Linked DNA regions of Kribbella solani. The protein of the gene in region 1 binds, or shares a complex with, the protein of each later gene. Links are inferred from orthologs where the notes say so. Each region holds a gene or a part of one and is shown in the gene's direction. Other genes may lie near its edges. The genes, in order: uvrB and pcrA.

The links.
Region 2: the proteins of uvrB (region 1) and pcrA are in contact, whole or in part, in a crystal structure (PDB 7EGT), measured with the Thermus thermophilus proteins. The link is inferred for Kribbella solani from one-to-one orthologs. Residues at the interface, in WP_096411307.1 of Thermus thermophilus: Glu23, Leu25, Arg26, Asp27, Gly28, Glu29, Arg30, Phe31, Arg55, Glu326, Asp327, Phe328, Glu379, Ser382, Gln383, His398, Gly400, Arg401; in WP_096412145.1 of Thermus thermophilus: His654, Arg656, Phe657, Gln666, Asp668, Glu669, Lys680, Arg681, Leu682, Ser683, Lys685, Tyr686, Ala687.

Annotation. Positions count from the first base shown.
Region 1 is NZ_JACHNF010000001.1:2,398,180-2,405,357, reverse strand. The notes cover bases 2,866-5,845. They hold uvrB (excinuclease ABC subunit UvrB), read left to right. Parts: upstream 2,866-3,292; coding sequence 3,293-5,398; downstream 5,399-5,845. Other genes in these bases: HDA44_RS38480 (AsnC family transcriptional regulator), read left to right, coding at 5,795-5,845; HDA44_RS10790 (VOC family protein), read left to right, coding at 5,408-5,776; HDA44_RS10800 (flagellar basal body-associated FliL family protein), read left to right, coding at 2,866-3,211. Also shown: HDA44_RS10815 (zinc ribbon domain-containing protein), read left to right, coding at 1-359; HDA44_RS10810 (hypothetical protein), read left to right, coding at 356-1,402; HDA44_RS10805 (hypothetical protein), read left to right, coding at 1,399-2,391; more of HDA44_RS10800, read left to right, coding at 2,423-2,865; more of HDA44_RS38480, read left to right, coding at 5,846-6,793; HDA44_RS10780 (SDR family oxidoreductase), read left to right, coding at 6,970-7,178. UniProt on the Escherichia coli protein: The UvrABC repair system catalyzes the recognition and processing of DNA lesions. A damage recognition complex composed of 2 UvrA and 2 UvrB subunits scans DNA for abnormalities.
Region 2 is NZ_JACHNF010000001.1:4,478,045-4,485,265, reverse strand. Bases 2,972-5,994 are described here. They hold pcrA (DNA helicase PcrA), read left to right. Parts: upstream 2,972-3,326; coding sequence 3,327-5,663; downstream 5,664-5,994. Other genes in these bases: HDA44_RS20355 (hypothetical protein), read left to right, coding at 5,782-5,994; HDA44_RS20365 (TetR/AcrR family transcriptional regulator), read left to right, coding at 2,972-3,295. In the rest of the region: HDA44_RS20390 (ClpP family protease), read right to left, coding at 1-473; HDA44_RS20385 (ClpP family protease), read right to left, coding at 470-1,063; HDA44_RS20380 (hypothetical protein), read left to right, coding at 1,162-1,305; HDA44_RS20375 (hypothetical protein), read left to right, coding at 1,268-1,540; HDA44_RS20370 (acyltransferase family protein), read left to right, coding at 1,649-2,707; more of HDA44_RS20365, read left to right, coding at 2,708-2,971; more of HDA44_RS20355, read left to right, coding at 5,995-6,345; HDA44_RS20350 (DUF6886 family protein), read right to left, coding at 6,347-6,862; HDA44_RS20345 (M23 family metallopeptidase), read right to left, coding at 6,900-7,221. UniProt on the Escherichia coli protein: A helicase with DNA-dependent ATPase activity. Unwinds DNA duplexes with 3'-5' polarity. Translocates on single-stranded DNA with 3'-5' polarity. Initiates unwinding more efficiently from a nicked substrate than double-stranded DNA.

The DNA of each region.
Region 1 (7,178 bases):
TGTTCCAGGGCGGGGTGTACCTGCTCGGCTTCGTCGGCGGCCACGGTTCGACGATCGGCTCGGTCCTCGGCGTGGTCTGGGGCCTGCTGCTGCTCGGCGCACTGATCATCCGGGTCCGTACGGTGCTCCACAAGGGCCTGCTGGAGGCGGCGCTGGAGTCCGCGGCGCGCGGCGGCTCGAACCACGCTTCGGGCGACCTGGCCTTCTGCTCGCGCTGTGAGATGCCGCTGCTTCCGCAGTCCGACTTCTGCTCCGCCTGTGGCAACTCGGTGCGTTCGGTACCGAAGTCCGCCCGTGGAGTGACCGCGGCGACCGGCGCCAGTGGGTACGAAGCGACGACTGGGGAGACGCAGGTATGAGCAACCAGCAACCGCCCTACGGCGGCGGCCAGCCAGGCCAGCAGGGCTGGGGCCAGCAACCACAACAGCCCCAGCAGCAACAGCCCCAGCAGCAACAACCACAGCAACAACAACCACAGCAGCAGCCTCCGCAGGGGCAGCCCGGTTATGGGCAGCAGCCCGGGTACGGGCAGCAGCCGCCGGGGCAGCAGTCGCCTGGGCAGCAGCCTGGGTACGGGCAGCAGCCGCCGCCGCCTGGTTACGGTCAGCAGCAGTACCCGCAGCAGGGGCAGCAGCAGTACCAGCAACAACAGCAGTACCCGCAGCAGCAGTACCCAGGGCAGCAGCAGTACCAGCAGGGCTACCCGGGCCAGCAGCAGTACCCCGGGCAGCAGTGGGGTGGTCAGCAGCCGCCGCGCAAAGGTGGTGGCAGCAAGACTCTGCTGATCGCCGGCGGCGCGTTCGCCGTGGTCGCGGTCATCGGTGTCGTACTGGCACTGGTGTTCAGCGGTGACGACAAGAAGGCCGAGCCGGACCCGACACCGACCACCTCCCAGCCGACCTCGGAGCCGAGTAACGGCGAGAGCCCGGAGCCGACGAACACCGACGAGGGCATCGAGGTCGCCGAAGGCGTCTACGTGAAGCCGCGGCCGGGCTACGTACGGAAGAGCCTCGACAACTTCCGCGGTGTGTACCTGCTCAAGCAGGGCGAGGGCTACTTCATGGTGGCTACCGCGAAGGGCCAGGGTGACACCGCCGCGTCGGTGCTGCCGGACCTGTTCAAAGCGGAGACCAAGGGCCTGTCGTCGGTGAACGCGAACCAGCCGAAGACGAACACGCCGGGGCCGGATGACAAGACACCAGTCAAGGTCATGATGACCCAGAGCTACAGCGCCGTGTCCAGCAGCCAGAACGGCAGCTACGCGGTGGTCGGCTTCGTGGCCGTGGTCGAGCGGAACGACGGCGTCATCACGGTCGTCCGGGTGTACGGGCGCAAGGACAAGTTGCAGACGCTCGAGCCGGACTCGTCGGCGATGCTGCAGTCGGTGGTCAAGAGTCAGTGAGCGGAAAGCGCGACAAGGGCGCCGGCGGCGGCAACCCGTGGGTCAGTCCGTCCGGTCCGGAGCCGGACCAGACGAACGAGCCGACGGAACAGCTGCCGCCGTCACCCTGGAACCTCGAGGTGCCGCCACCACCGTCACCCTGGGGCGACCCGCCCGACCAAGCTTCTGACCAAGGTCCCGGTCCCGGCCAGGGCCCTGGTGCTGGGCAAGGTCGAGGCCGGAACCGGGGTCGGGGCGGGGCGCCGGGTCCGGGCGGGCCTTCGGGTCCCGGCGGGGCGCCGGGGCCGGCGACCGAGACGAGTTCGGCCTGGGGTGAGAAGGTCGGCCCGCCTTCGTTACGCCGGCCGCCGGCGGCGAAGCAGGGGCCGCGGTTCCCGCCGATCCTGATCCCGATCGGCGCCGGCCTGGTCGTCGTGGTGCTGGTCGCGGTCGCGCTGATCCTGCTGTCCGGCGGCGACGACAAGGCCGGCCCGAACCCGGCGCCGAGTACCCAGTCGACGCCGGCCGCGCCGAAGTCGTCGTACCAGCCGCCGCCGAACGCGCTCGCGGTCGGTTTCGGCGTGTCGCTGGTCCCGGTCGAGGGCTGGAGCCTGGTGACCGCCGAGACCAAGGGCAAGCAGGTCGCCACCTACGCGCCGAACGGGGAACCGCGGGCGTTCTACTGGGTCCGCCAGAAACAGAACGTGACCGCGCAGGCGTACCTGCTCGGCATCGTCGAGGGTGAGACCGCGGAAGAGGTCGCGCAGCTCGGCAACGTACGGAACCTGCCGTGCCCCAAGGACGTCTTGGTGGAGTGCGTCGCGATCGACTACACCTCCACGACCAAGGACAAGTCCGGTGCGGACGTGAAGGTCAAGGGCACGGTCGAGGCGTACCGGCGCAAGGACAACGTGGTCACCGCGCTCGACTTCCGGACCCGCACCGACTTCGCCCAGAAGGCCGAGGCGGACGCGGCGACGATGAAGAAGTCCGTGATCGACAGTCTGTGACGTACCACCGGAACTACCGCGAGGAACAGCTATGAGCCAGCAGTACGGTCCCGGTCCGCATGCGCCGGGCCCACCGCCCGCCCCTGCTCCCGGCGGCCCGGGCGCGCCCGGCGGCTGGGGACCGGGTCCGATGCGGCCGCCGAACCAGCAGCCGAAGAAGGCGAGCCGGACGGCCTGGATCATCATGGTCGGCGCGATCGTCGCGGTGCTGCTGGTGGCCGGTGGCGTGGTGCTGCTGGTGACCGGGAAGGACGGCAAGCCCGCCGCGGAGCAGACACCGGACCCGACCGGCACGCTGTACACGCCGTCGCCGACTCCGTCACCGGACGATTCCAAGGGCCCGAACGACGTCGGCGTCGAGGTCGGCTACGGGATCTGGTTCACGCCGTCGAAGGGCTGGCTGCGGTCACCGGACACGAAGATCTCCGGCCAGAACTACATCCTGCAGCAGTTCAACTCCCGCGGCCTGATCGACGGGTACTACTGGGTCCGGCAGACCACGCTGTACGACGCCAAGGGGTTCGCCGAGCACCTGGCCGACATCGAGACGTCCAGCTACGAGGGCGTCCGGATCGGCAAGACGATCGAGTGCAAGCCGGACAACCCGAAGATCAAGTCCTGTTACGCGGTGTCGTACGACGGTCTCTGGGTGTCACCGAAGAACAAGACGATCAAGATCAAGATGCGCGGCTTCGTGACCGCGTACCAGGACCAGTTCGACCGCGTGACGGCGACCGACGCGGCGCTCGAGGCGCGGGTGTACGACCGCCGGGTGAACGAGCTGAAGTACATGAACAACTCGGTCGTGAAGAGCTTCTGACCTGGGGTTTCAGAAACTGCCTGACCGGGGCGGTGGGGCGGGCGACGAAAAATGTCCGTGCCAGGTCGTACGGTGGGGGACATGAGACAGGTGTCTGAGCTGCAGCGAATGGTCGCCCCGCTGAAGGTGGTGTCGGACTTCGATCCGGCCGGCGACCAGCCCACCGCGATCGCGGACCTGGAGCGGCGGATCAACGCCGGCGAGCAGGACGTGGTCCTGCTCGGCGCGACCGGTACCGGCAAGACCGCGACGATGGCGTGGCTGGCCGAGCGGGTGCAGCGGCCGATGCTCATCCTGCAGCCGAACAAGACCCTCGCCGCCCAGTTCGCGAACGAGCTGCGCAACTTCTTCCCGGAGAACGCGGTCGAGTACTTCGTCTCGTACTACGACTACTACCAGCCCGAGGCGTACGTGCCGCAGACGGACACGTACATCGAGAAGGACTCGTCGATCAACGAGGAGGTGGAGCGGCTCCGGCACTCCGCCACCTGGTCGCTGCTGACCCGCCGGGACGTGGTCGTGGTGGCGACCGTGTCCTGTATCTACGGCCTGGGCTCCGCGGACGAGTACCTGAACCGGATGATCCACGTGAAGGTCGGCACCGAGATGGACCGTGACGGTCTGCTCCGGAAGCTGGTCGGCGTGCAGTACGCGCGCAACGACCTGGCCGGCACCCGCGGCACCTTCCGGGTCCGCGGCGACACGCTCGAGGTGTTCCCGGTGTACCAGGAGCTCGCCGTCCGGGTGGAGTTCTTCGGTGACGAGATCGAGCGGGTGATGACGATGCACCCGTTGACCGGTGAGGTGCTGAGCGAGGAGGACGAGGTCTACATCGGCGCCGCCACGCACTACGTGACCGCGCCGGAGCGGATGGAGAAGGCGATCACCTCGATCGAGGCCGAGCTGGCGGAGCGGCTGGCCGAGCTGGAGCGCAACGGGCAGCTGCTGGAGGCGCAGCGGCTCCGGATGCGGACCACGTACGACATCGAGATGATGCGCCAGATCGGGACCTGTTCGGGGATCGAGAACTACTCCCGGCACACCGACGGCCGCGAGCCCGGGACCGCGCCGCACTGTCTGCTGGACTACTTCCCCGAGGACTTCCTGCTGGTCATCGACGAGTCGCACGTGACCGTCCCGCAGATCGGCGGGATGTACGAGGGCGACATGTCGCGGAAGCGGACCCTGGTCGAGCACGGGTTCCGGCTGCCGTCCGCGATGGACAACCGGCCGCTGCGCTGGGAGGAGTTCCTGGAGCGGATCGGGCAGACCGTGTACCTGTCCGCGACGCCGGGGCAGTACGAGCAGGACAAGTCCGACGGGTTCGTGGAGCAGATCATCCGGCCGACCGGTCTGGTCGACCCCGAGGTGATCGTGAAGCCGACCAAGGGCCAGATCGACGACCTGATCCACGAGATCCGGCTCCGGGTGGAGCGGAACGAGCGGGTCCTGGTCACCACGCTGACCAAGAAGATGTCCGAGGACCTGACCGACTACCTGCTGGAGATGGGCATCCGGACCAGGTACCTGCACAGCGAGGTGGACACGCTCCGCCGGGTCGAGCTGCTGCGCGAGCTGCGGATGGGCGAGTTCGACGTCCTGGTCGGCATCAACCTGCTGCGGGAGGGTCTTGACCTGCCGGAGGTGTCACTGGTCGCGATCCTGGACGCGGACAAGGAAGGCTTCCTGCGGTCCGGGCGGTCGCTGATCCAGACCATCGGGCGAGCGGCCCGGAACGTGTCCGGTCAGGTGTTCATGTACGCGGACAAGATCACCCCGTCGATGGAGCAGGCGATCGACGAGACGAACCGCCGGCGCGCGAAGCAGAACGCGTACAACGAGGCGAACGGGGTCGACCCGCAGCCGCTGCGGAAGAAGATCGCCGACATCACCGACATGCTGGCGCGGGAGGACGCGGACACCGCCGAGCTGCTCGGCTCCGGCCGGACGCAGTCGCGCGGCAAGGCGCCGGTGCCGGGTGGTGGCAAGGCGCGTGCCGGTGAGAAGGCGAAGGAGCTGGCCGGTGGCCTGCCGTCGTCCGACCTGGCCGATCTGATCCAGCAGTTGACCGACCAGATGCACAACGCGGCCGCGGAGCTCCAGTTCGAGGTCGCCGCCCGGTTCCGGGACGAGATCTCCGAGCTGAAGAAGGAGCTCCGCCAGATGACCAACGCCGGCGCGAAGTAAGGACAGGCGATGATCGACCACGTATCGCTGCAGTGCGACGACCTGGCTGCCAGTCGGCGGTTCTACGAGACTCTGCTCGGGGCGCTGGACATCACGGTGGCGATGGACTTCGGGGACGCGCTCGGGCTGGCCGGTCCGGACGGCGACCCGAAGCTCTGGCTCGGCAAGCAGACGACGGGTGGTACGCAGCGCGAGATCCACCTCGCCTTCACCGCCCCGGACCGCGCGACGGTGCAGACGGTGCACGAGGCCGTCACCGCGCTCGGCGCCGAGGTCCTGCACGCCCCGAGGGAGTGGCCGGAGTACCACCCCGGCTACTACGCCGTCTTCGTCCGCGACCCCGACGGCAACAACGTCGAGGTCGTCACCCACGCCTGACAGCCACTCCCGTCCTGAGTGAACGCGTCAACTGATCCGTACGACGAGCTCGACCGGGCGCTGCTGCAGGCGTTGCACCTCGACGCCCGGGCGCCGTTCCGGCGGTTGGGGGAGGTTCTTGGCGTCTCCGATCAGACCGTCGCCCGCCGCTACGCGCGCCTGCGGCAGCGCGGCGCGCTGAGGGTGACGGTGCTGCGTCATGCCGGCCCGGTTCGCGAGGTGCAGTGGCTGCTCCGGGTACGCGCCGTGCCGAGCGCCGCGGGCGAGGTCGCCGACGCCCTCGCCCGCCGCCCCGACACCAGTTGGGTGAACCTCTGCGCCGGCGGCACCGAAATCGAATGCACCGTGTACGGCACGGACGTGGGCCCGCTCCTTCTCGAAGTACTCCCACGCACTCGTCAGGTGATCGACGTCGAGGCCGCGGAGGTCCTGCACGTCTTCTACGGCGGCGCGGGCTCCCCGTACGCCAAACCTGGCCCGTTGACCCCCGACCAGATCGCCGCCCTAACTCAACCTGCTGCCGGCGCCGATTCCAGTACGCCCCGTGGTGACGGCGTGCTTGAAGGGCTTGACCTGCGGCTCTACGAGGAGCTGCGGAGTGATGGTCGGGCGTCTGTCGACCACTTGGCGAACGTTGGAGGCGTGTCCGGCCCGACCGTCCGCCGTCGCCTGCGGGCGCTGGTCGCTGATGGTGTGATCAGCTTCGACATCGATGCCGATCCGCGCCTGATGGGGCTGCCCGCACGCGCGATGCTGCGGTTGGCGGTGAGGCCCGATCGGCTCGACGCGACCGGCCGCGCCCTCGCGGAGCACACCGAGGTCGCCTTCGTGGCCGCGACCACTGGTTCGACATCGCTCTACGCCGCGATCGGCAGCTACTCACCTGGCGGTCTGTACCACTACCTGACCACCGAGATCGCCGCCCTCTCGGGCATCACCCAGGTCAGCCCCACCCCAGTCCTACGCACGGTCAAAGCCGCGACCACCCACTACGGCCCCCACCACCCAGCCGGCTGAACCCACCCGATCAGCTACCCCAACTGGCCGGACTATGGAAGTCATGTCGGATGTCGACGTCGGACCGTGCCTGGCTGTCGAGATGCGCACAGTTCTGACCGGGTTTGCGGGGTTTCACGCGCTTCCTAGGCAGGCTGGGCGGTGGAAACTGTCAAAGCGTGAGGAGTTCGCTGTTCATGACCATCCTCGTCATCGGAGCTCGCGGCGCGGTCGGGCGGCAGGTCGTCGCCGGCCTGCGCGCCGCAGGCCGGCCGGTACGTGCCTCCGTTCGCGATCTGGCCAAAGCCGACTTCGGCCCCGGCATCGAGGTCGTACAAGCTGATCTGACTCTCCCGGAGACGTTGCCCGCTGCACTCGACGGTGTCAGCCAGGTCTTCCTGTACGC
Region 2 (7,221 bases), 2.1 Mb from region 1 along the record:
CGGGACAGGATCGACTCGACCTGCGCGCGGACCCGGACCACCTCGTCGGCCTGCAGGATCAGGTCCGGGATGGTGCCCTGGCCGCGCGCGGCCGGCTGGTGCAGCACGACCCGAGCGTGCGGAAGGACGGCCCGCCGTCCCTCCGCGCCACCGGCCAGCAGCACCGCGCCGGCCGAGATCGCCTGACCGACGCAGAACGTCGCGACCGGCGACTGGATGTACTGCATGGTGTCGTAGATCGCGAGCATCGCGGTCATGTCGCCGCCCTCGCAGTTGATGTAGAGGTTGATCTCCTGGTCGGGCTTGTCGACCTCGAGGTGCAGCAGCTGGGCGATCAGCGCGTTCGCGACCCCGGCGTCGATCGCCGTACCGAGGTAGATGATCCGCTCGCTGAGGAGATGCGAGTACACGTCCATGATCCGCTCACCGCGCGGGTGCTGGGCGATCACGTTCGGAATGGTGTAGCTGCTCATGCGGCGGACCTCCTGGGCAGTACCTGGTCGAAGGACTCGACGATGTGGTCGATGAATCCGTACTCGCGGGCCTCGTCGGCGGTGTACCAGTGATCGTGCAGCGAGTCCTCGTGCACGACCTCGAACGGCTGCCCGGTGTCGGTGGCGATCAGCCCGAGGACGGTGTCGCGGATCTGCCGCAGGTCGTTCGCCTGGATCTCGATCTCGGCCGCGGAGCCGCCGATCCCGGCCGAGCCCTGGTGCATCAGTATCCGGGCGTGCCGGAGCGCGAACCGCTTGCCCGGCGTACCCGCGGACAGCAGGAACTGACCGGCGCTGCAGGCGAGCCCGATCGCCAGCGTCGACACGTCGCACGGCACCAGCCGCATCACGTCCCGGATCGCCAGCATCGACGGCACCGAGCCGCCGGGGGAGTGAATCCAGAAGGCGATGTCGGTGTCCGGGTCCTCGGCCGCCAGAGTCAGGATCTGGGTGGCCAGCAAGGTCCCGTTGTCGTCGTCGAGGGCTCCGTCCAGTACTACGATCCGCTGTCCGAGCAACCGCTGCCGCGCGGTCTCGTTGAACATCGGCGGTTTGATGTCTTCTGCCATGTGATCAACCCTGACCGGGCGGAACGTCGCATCCCACCTTTTCTGCTGACGGCAAGTCTGCCCAGAGCAAAGCCGGTCGGTGTGGCAAGCTCCGCCGGGTGAATTCGAGTGCCGACGCGACCCTGGTCGCGGACGAACTGTCCGGGCCGGAGCGCGCCCTGCTGGAGCTGACCGCCACCCCCCGCCGCGACCCTGCTCGGCGCGGTGTCGATGATCCTCCGGACGACCCTGTTCACCGATGACCCGGTCGCCTGGGTGGACATGTGGCAGGCCCGCCCCGACCGGGCCCGGATCGAGTGGATGAACGGTCCGGAGATCGCCGAGGTAGTGACCCACCTGGCCGCGAAGGACCACGAGGGCGAGGTCGAGGGCGTCCCCGGCCTCCGCCTGATCTCCAGCACCGACCAGGTCGCGAAGCTGCACTGGCTTGGCAGCACCGCGCCGGTCGAACTCCTCCTCACCCGGCAGACCTCCTGACCCTGGGAACACCCTGAACCTGCGCCGTGACCGTTGGGTCACGGCGCTTTCGTTCGTAACATGCTGTCCATGTGGACAGCTAATAATCCAACTGGACAGTCAACCCAATTGCACTACCTGGACCGCCTCAAGCTCGGCCTGGTGGTGCTGGTGGTTTTGCATCACGTCGCGCAGCCGTACGGGCCGCCGGACTGGTGGTACGTGCAGGGGACCGAGCGGTGGGAGCCGCTGGAGCGGTTCACAGTGGTGAACGGGGCGTTCTTCATGAGCCTGTTCTTCGCGATCTCGGCGTACCTGCTGCCTCGGTCGTACGAGCGCAAGGGCGGCCGCCGGTTCCTGCTCGACCGCTTCCGCCGGATCGGCGCGCCGTTCCTGTTCGGTGTCGCGGTGATCGTTCCGCTGCTGATGTACCTGCACCACCGCACGTACGGCGAGTATCCGGAGTTCTCCTTCGCCCACCTCTGGTTCCTTCAGCACCTGCTGGTGTACGCGATCCTGTACGCCGCCTGGCGCACCGTGATCCACCGCCGCCCGGTCGTCCAGGAGCCACGCCCTCTGACCACCCGGATGATCGTCGCCGGCACCGCGGTGATCGCGCTCGGCACGTACGCGATCCGGATCAAGTGGCCGGTCGACACCTGGATCGGCATCCTCGAGTTCATCCAGGCGGAGCCGTCCGACCTGGTCCAGTACGGCGGGCTGTTCGTCGCCGGACTGCTTGCGTACCGGTACGGCTGGCTGACCGGCATCACGCGGCGGGTCGGGTACACCTGCTTGGCGATCGGCGGCGGGCTCGCGGCAGCGCAGTACGCCGCGCTGCCCGCGTTGTCGCGGTTCTATGCACCGGGCGGTACGGGCGTGCGTTCGTTGGTGTGGTCGACGGTCGAGAGCGCGATGTGCGTGACGTTGTGCGTCGGTCTGGTGGTGCTCTTCCGCGAGTACGCGAACCGGCCGAACGTGTTCCTGGCCCGGCTGGGGGCGGCGTCGTTCACCGTGTATATCGTGCATGTGCCGGTGGTTGTCGTACTGCAGCTGTTCGTCCGCGACCTGGCCGCCGCGCCGCTGGTGAAGTTCCTGCTGGTCGGCGCGGTCGCGTTGCCGGTCAGCTTCATCCTGGCGGCGGGGCTGCGCCGCGTCCCGTACCTCCGAGCCTGGGTTGGAGCCTGAATGGTTGACGCACGATCCTCGGACCTGACCGCGCGGGCACGGTTGCGGCTGGCGGCGCTGAAGCTGTTCGCCGAGCACGGGTTCGAGGCGACGTCGACACGCGCGATCGCCACCGAGGCGGGCGTGTCGCATGCGTTGCTGCGGCACCACTACGGCTCCAAGGACGGGCTGCGGGCCGCCGTCGACGAGGACGTGCTGAACACCTTCGACGAAGGCCTGGCCAAGCTCGACGCCGCGGATCTGGCCGCGCTCGGTCAGGTGACGGCACGGCTGTTCGGCTCGGACGAGCTGCGGCGGAAGTACCTGCGCAGGGTGCTGCTGGAGGGTGGTCCGGCTGGGATCGCGGTGTTCCAGCAGCTACTGGAAGGCGCTCGCCGGCATCTGGCTGCATTACGCACCGAGCCGATCGACGAGGCAGACGCGCGCTGGGCCCCGTACCAGGCGCTGTTCCTGACTCTCGGGCCGATGCTGCTCGAGCCGGTGCTGGCGGCGACGCTGGACGATCCGGTGTTCGCGCCCGGTCCGCTGGCCGAACGAAGTGCCGCGAATCAGCGGCTGATCGGCATGGGGCTGCTCGGGTTTCGGTAACTGTCGGCGGGAGCGCCTAAGGTGTTGAGTGATGACTACGCTGTTTTCGCCTGATGAGCTTCCGGTGCCGCTGGAGGAGTCCAAGACGTCCCGTCCCGACCCGGACGCGCTGCTCGAGGGGCTGAATCCGCAGCAGCGCGCGGCCGTCGTGCACGCGGGCAAACCGCTGCTGGTGGTCGCCGGCGCGGGGTCGGGCAAGACCCGGGTGCTGACCCGGCGGATCGCCTACCTGCTGTCGGCCCGGGACGTGCATCCGGGGTCGATCCTGGCGATCACGTTCACCAACAAGGCCGCCGCGGAGATGCGCGAGCGGGTGGTGGACCTGGTCGGGCCGCGGGCGAAGCTGATGTGGGTCTCGACCTTCCACTCCTCGTGCGTACGCATCCTGCGCCGCGACATCAAGCGGTTCGGGATCAGCTCGACGTTCTCGATCTACGACGACACCGACTCGCGCCGGCTGATGACGCTGGTCTGCCGCGAGCTCGACCTGGACGTCAAGCGGTACAACCCGCGCGCCGTACTGAACTGGATCAGCACCCAGAAGAACGAGCTGATCGACCACGAGACGGCGACCGCGAAGGCCGAGAACCATCTCGAGCAGACGTACGCGGAGTGTTACCGGATCTACCAGGAGCGGCTCGCCCAGGCGAACGCGCTGGACTTCGACGACCTGCTGATGACGACGGTCAACCTGCTGCAGGCGTTCCCGGAAGTGCGTGAGTACTACCGGCGCCGCTTCCGCCACGTGCTCGTCGACGAGTACCAGGACACCAACCACGCGCAGTACACGCTGATCCGTGAGTTGTGCGGTGAGGACGCCACCGGTCAGGAGGGTCCGACGGCGCCGCCGGCCGAGCTGATGGTGGTCGGCGACTCGGACCAGTCCATCTACGCGTTCCGGGGCGCCACGATCCGGAACATCCTCGCCTTCGAGGAGGACTTCGCCGGCGCCGAGACGATCCTGCTGGAGCAGAACTACCGCTCCACCCAGACCATCCTGACCGCCGCCAACGCGGTGATCGCCCGGAACGAGGGCCGGATGGCGAAGAACCTCTGGTCCGACCAGGGCCAGGGCGAGCAGATCGCGGTGTACGTCGCCGACAACGAGCACGACGAGGCCCAGTTCGTCGCGGACGAGATCGACCGGCTGGCCGACGCGGACACGGTGAAACCGTCGGACGTGGCGGTGTTCTACCGCACCAACGCGCAGTCCCGGGTGTTCGAGGAAGTGTTCATCCGGACCGGCCATCCGTACAAGGTGGTCGGTGGCGTCCGGTTCTACGAGCGCAAGGAGGTCCGCGACGCGCTCGCGTACCTGCGGGTGCTGGTGAACCCGGAGGACACTGTCTCGCTGCGCCGGATCATGAACGAGCCGAAGCGCGGTATCGGCGACCGGGCCGAGGCGGCGATCGAGGCGCTGGCGTCCCGGGACCGGATCTCGTTCGCGGCCGCGATGCGCCGGGCCGAGGACGCGCCGGCGATGGCGTCCCGTTCGGTGAACGCGGTGCAGGCCTTCGTCGACATCCTCGACGAGCTGACCGCGATGGTCGACTCGGGCGCCCCGCCGGACGACATCCTCGACGTGGCGCTGCACCGCTCCGGGTACTACGAGACGCTGCAGAAGTCGCCCGACCCGCAGGACGAGACCCGCCTGGAGAACCTGGACGAGTTCATCTCGGTCGCCCGCGAGTTCGTCGAGGAGCGGACCGCGGCGGGTGAGCCGTCCGACCTGCAGGCGTTCCTGGAGCGGGTCGCGCTGGTCGCCGACGCGGACCAGATCCCGGACGCGGCCGACGACGGTGGCGTGGTCACGCTGATGACGCTGCACACCGCGAAGGGCCTGGAGTTCCCGGTGGTGTTCCTGACCGGGATGGAGGACGGCGTCTTCCCGCACTCCCGGTCGCTGACCGATCTGAAGGAGCTGGAGGAAGAGCGCCGGCTCGCGTACGTCGGTATCACCCGCGCGCGTGAGCGGCTGGCGATCTCCCGCGCGGCGGTCCGGTCCGCGTACGGCGCGCCGCAGCACAACCCGCCGTCGCGGTTCCTGGAGGAGCTCCCGGCGGAGCTGCTCGACTGGCGCCGCGACGAGTCCGCGATCACCCGCTGGTCGGGCACCGGTACCAGCAGCGGCGGCGGCACGACCCGCGGCAGCGGCATCCCGAGCCGGTACGAGCCGTCCCGCCGGACCAGCTCGGACAAGGCAGTGATCAACCTGAACCCGGGCGATCGCGTCGTCCACGACAGCTTCGGCATGGGCACCGTCGTGGTGGTTCGGGGCGAGGGACAGCAGGCTCAGGCCGACATCGACTTCGGCTCCGAGGGCGTGAAGCGACTACTGCTCCGGTACGCGCCGGTGGAGAAGATCTAGACCCGCTCAAACGAAGATTTGCCGAGAGATTTGTCAAGTTTTGGACAGTTGACGTTGCGTCTGGGCCGGAGATTGAGACAATCAAGCATCTTCGGCCCCTTCCCGGAAGCTTCCTCCCATGCCCACCAAGTCCTCGGCAAGTCACCGCCGGATCATTTTGGCGGGTGCCAATCCTGGGCTGCGGCTGTTCGACGAGCGCGGCAAGGTGACCGCGTACGCGTCGATCTGGATGGTCGACTGGTCGGTCCGCGGCGCCGGTACGGCGGTGGTGCTGTGGTTCGACGGGATCGTCCGGGTGGTGTCCGAGGACGTCGACCTGGCCGCGTGGCTGGAGCGGTACTTCGTTCGCTCGTTCCTTGAGGTGCAGGGCCTGCCGTGGCACGAGCCGGCGGTCGAGCGCGACCTGGTCCAGGTCTCGATGAACCTGGCCAACGGGTTGAGCGCGAAGGCGGCCGACATCCAGATCGAGATGAGCGGCGTACTCGACCGGCGGCTGTTCGCGACCGACAACTTCCAGCTTGCCGACGGCAACCACAGCCTCAGCCTGGTGATCGCCCCGGTCCGCTCCGCGACGGTCTCGATCGGCGGCGCGTCCGTCCCGGGTTTCGTCCAGGTAGACGGCTCCCCGGACCGCCCCGGCTCTTCAGCCTTCCTCACCACCGCCGAGGTCTGGCAACGCTGACTCACGGCCGAGCGTTCCGCAGCCGAATCCCGCTCCACTCAAGCGTGCTGGCGACCGCCTCGGCCCAGAAGTCGTGCAGCCGTGGCAGCACCCGCAGCTGGATACCAGCCTCGTCATGCAAGGCGAACAAGTCGTCGACACGTTCGGCCGGGCCCAGGGGGCGTACGACGGTGGTGGTGACCATCGCGGCGTCATGCTGGGTGAAGGGGTGCGCGGGCAGTCGGTAGGCGTACAGCTCGACCGAGCGGATCGCGTCCAGCCAGGCGTACTCGACGGCGTGTACGCGGGTGCCGGAGTCGGCGCCGATGATTCGGTCGCGGTCTTCGGAGGTGGTCGAAGGGCCAACCCACGCCATCGCGCGGGGGCACTGCCTCGGGAACCAGTAGTCAGGGGCGCGGTCGTGGGCGACTGCCCAGACGTACGCGGTGGTGTGGTCCGGTTTGGCGAGACGTGGTCGGAAGAGCTCGATCGTGGGGTCTTCGGAGAAGTGGAGTACTTCGCCCACCGCCGGCCGCATGCCGTGCAGCCTAGTCGCGGTGCGATTCGAAGGGTGGTCAGCCGGCGGTGTACGGGTCCAGGCCGCAGTGGTTGCGGAGCCAGGGGGCCGGGTCGATCGGGCTGCCGCCGCCGGGGCGGACCTCGAAGTGGAGGTGCGGGCCGGTGGTGTTGCCGGTCATGCCGACCGCGCCGACCTGGTCACCCGCGTACACCGTCTCGCCGACCGACACGCTGAACTTCGACATGTGGTTGTACCAGGTGACGGTGCCGTCCTCGTGCCGGACCTGGACCTGACGGCCATACGGCCCGGCCCAGTCGGCGAAGATCACCACGCCCTTCATCACGGACCCGATCTTCGTACCGACCGGCGCGGCGAAG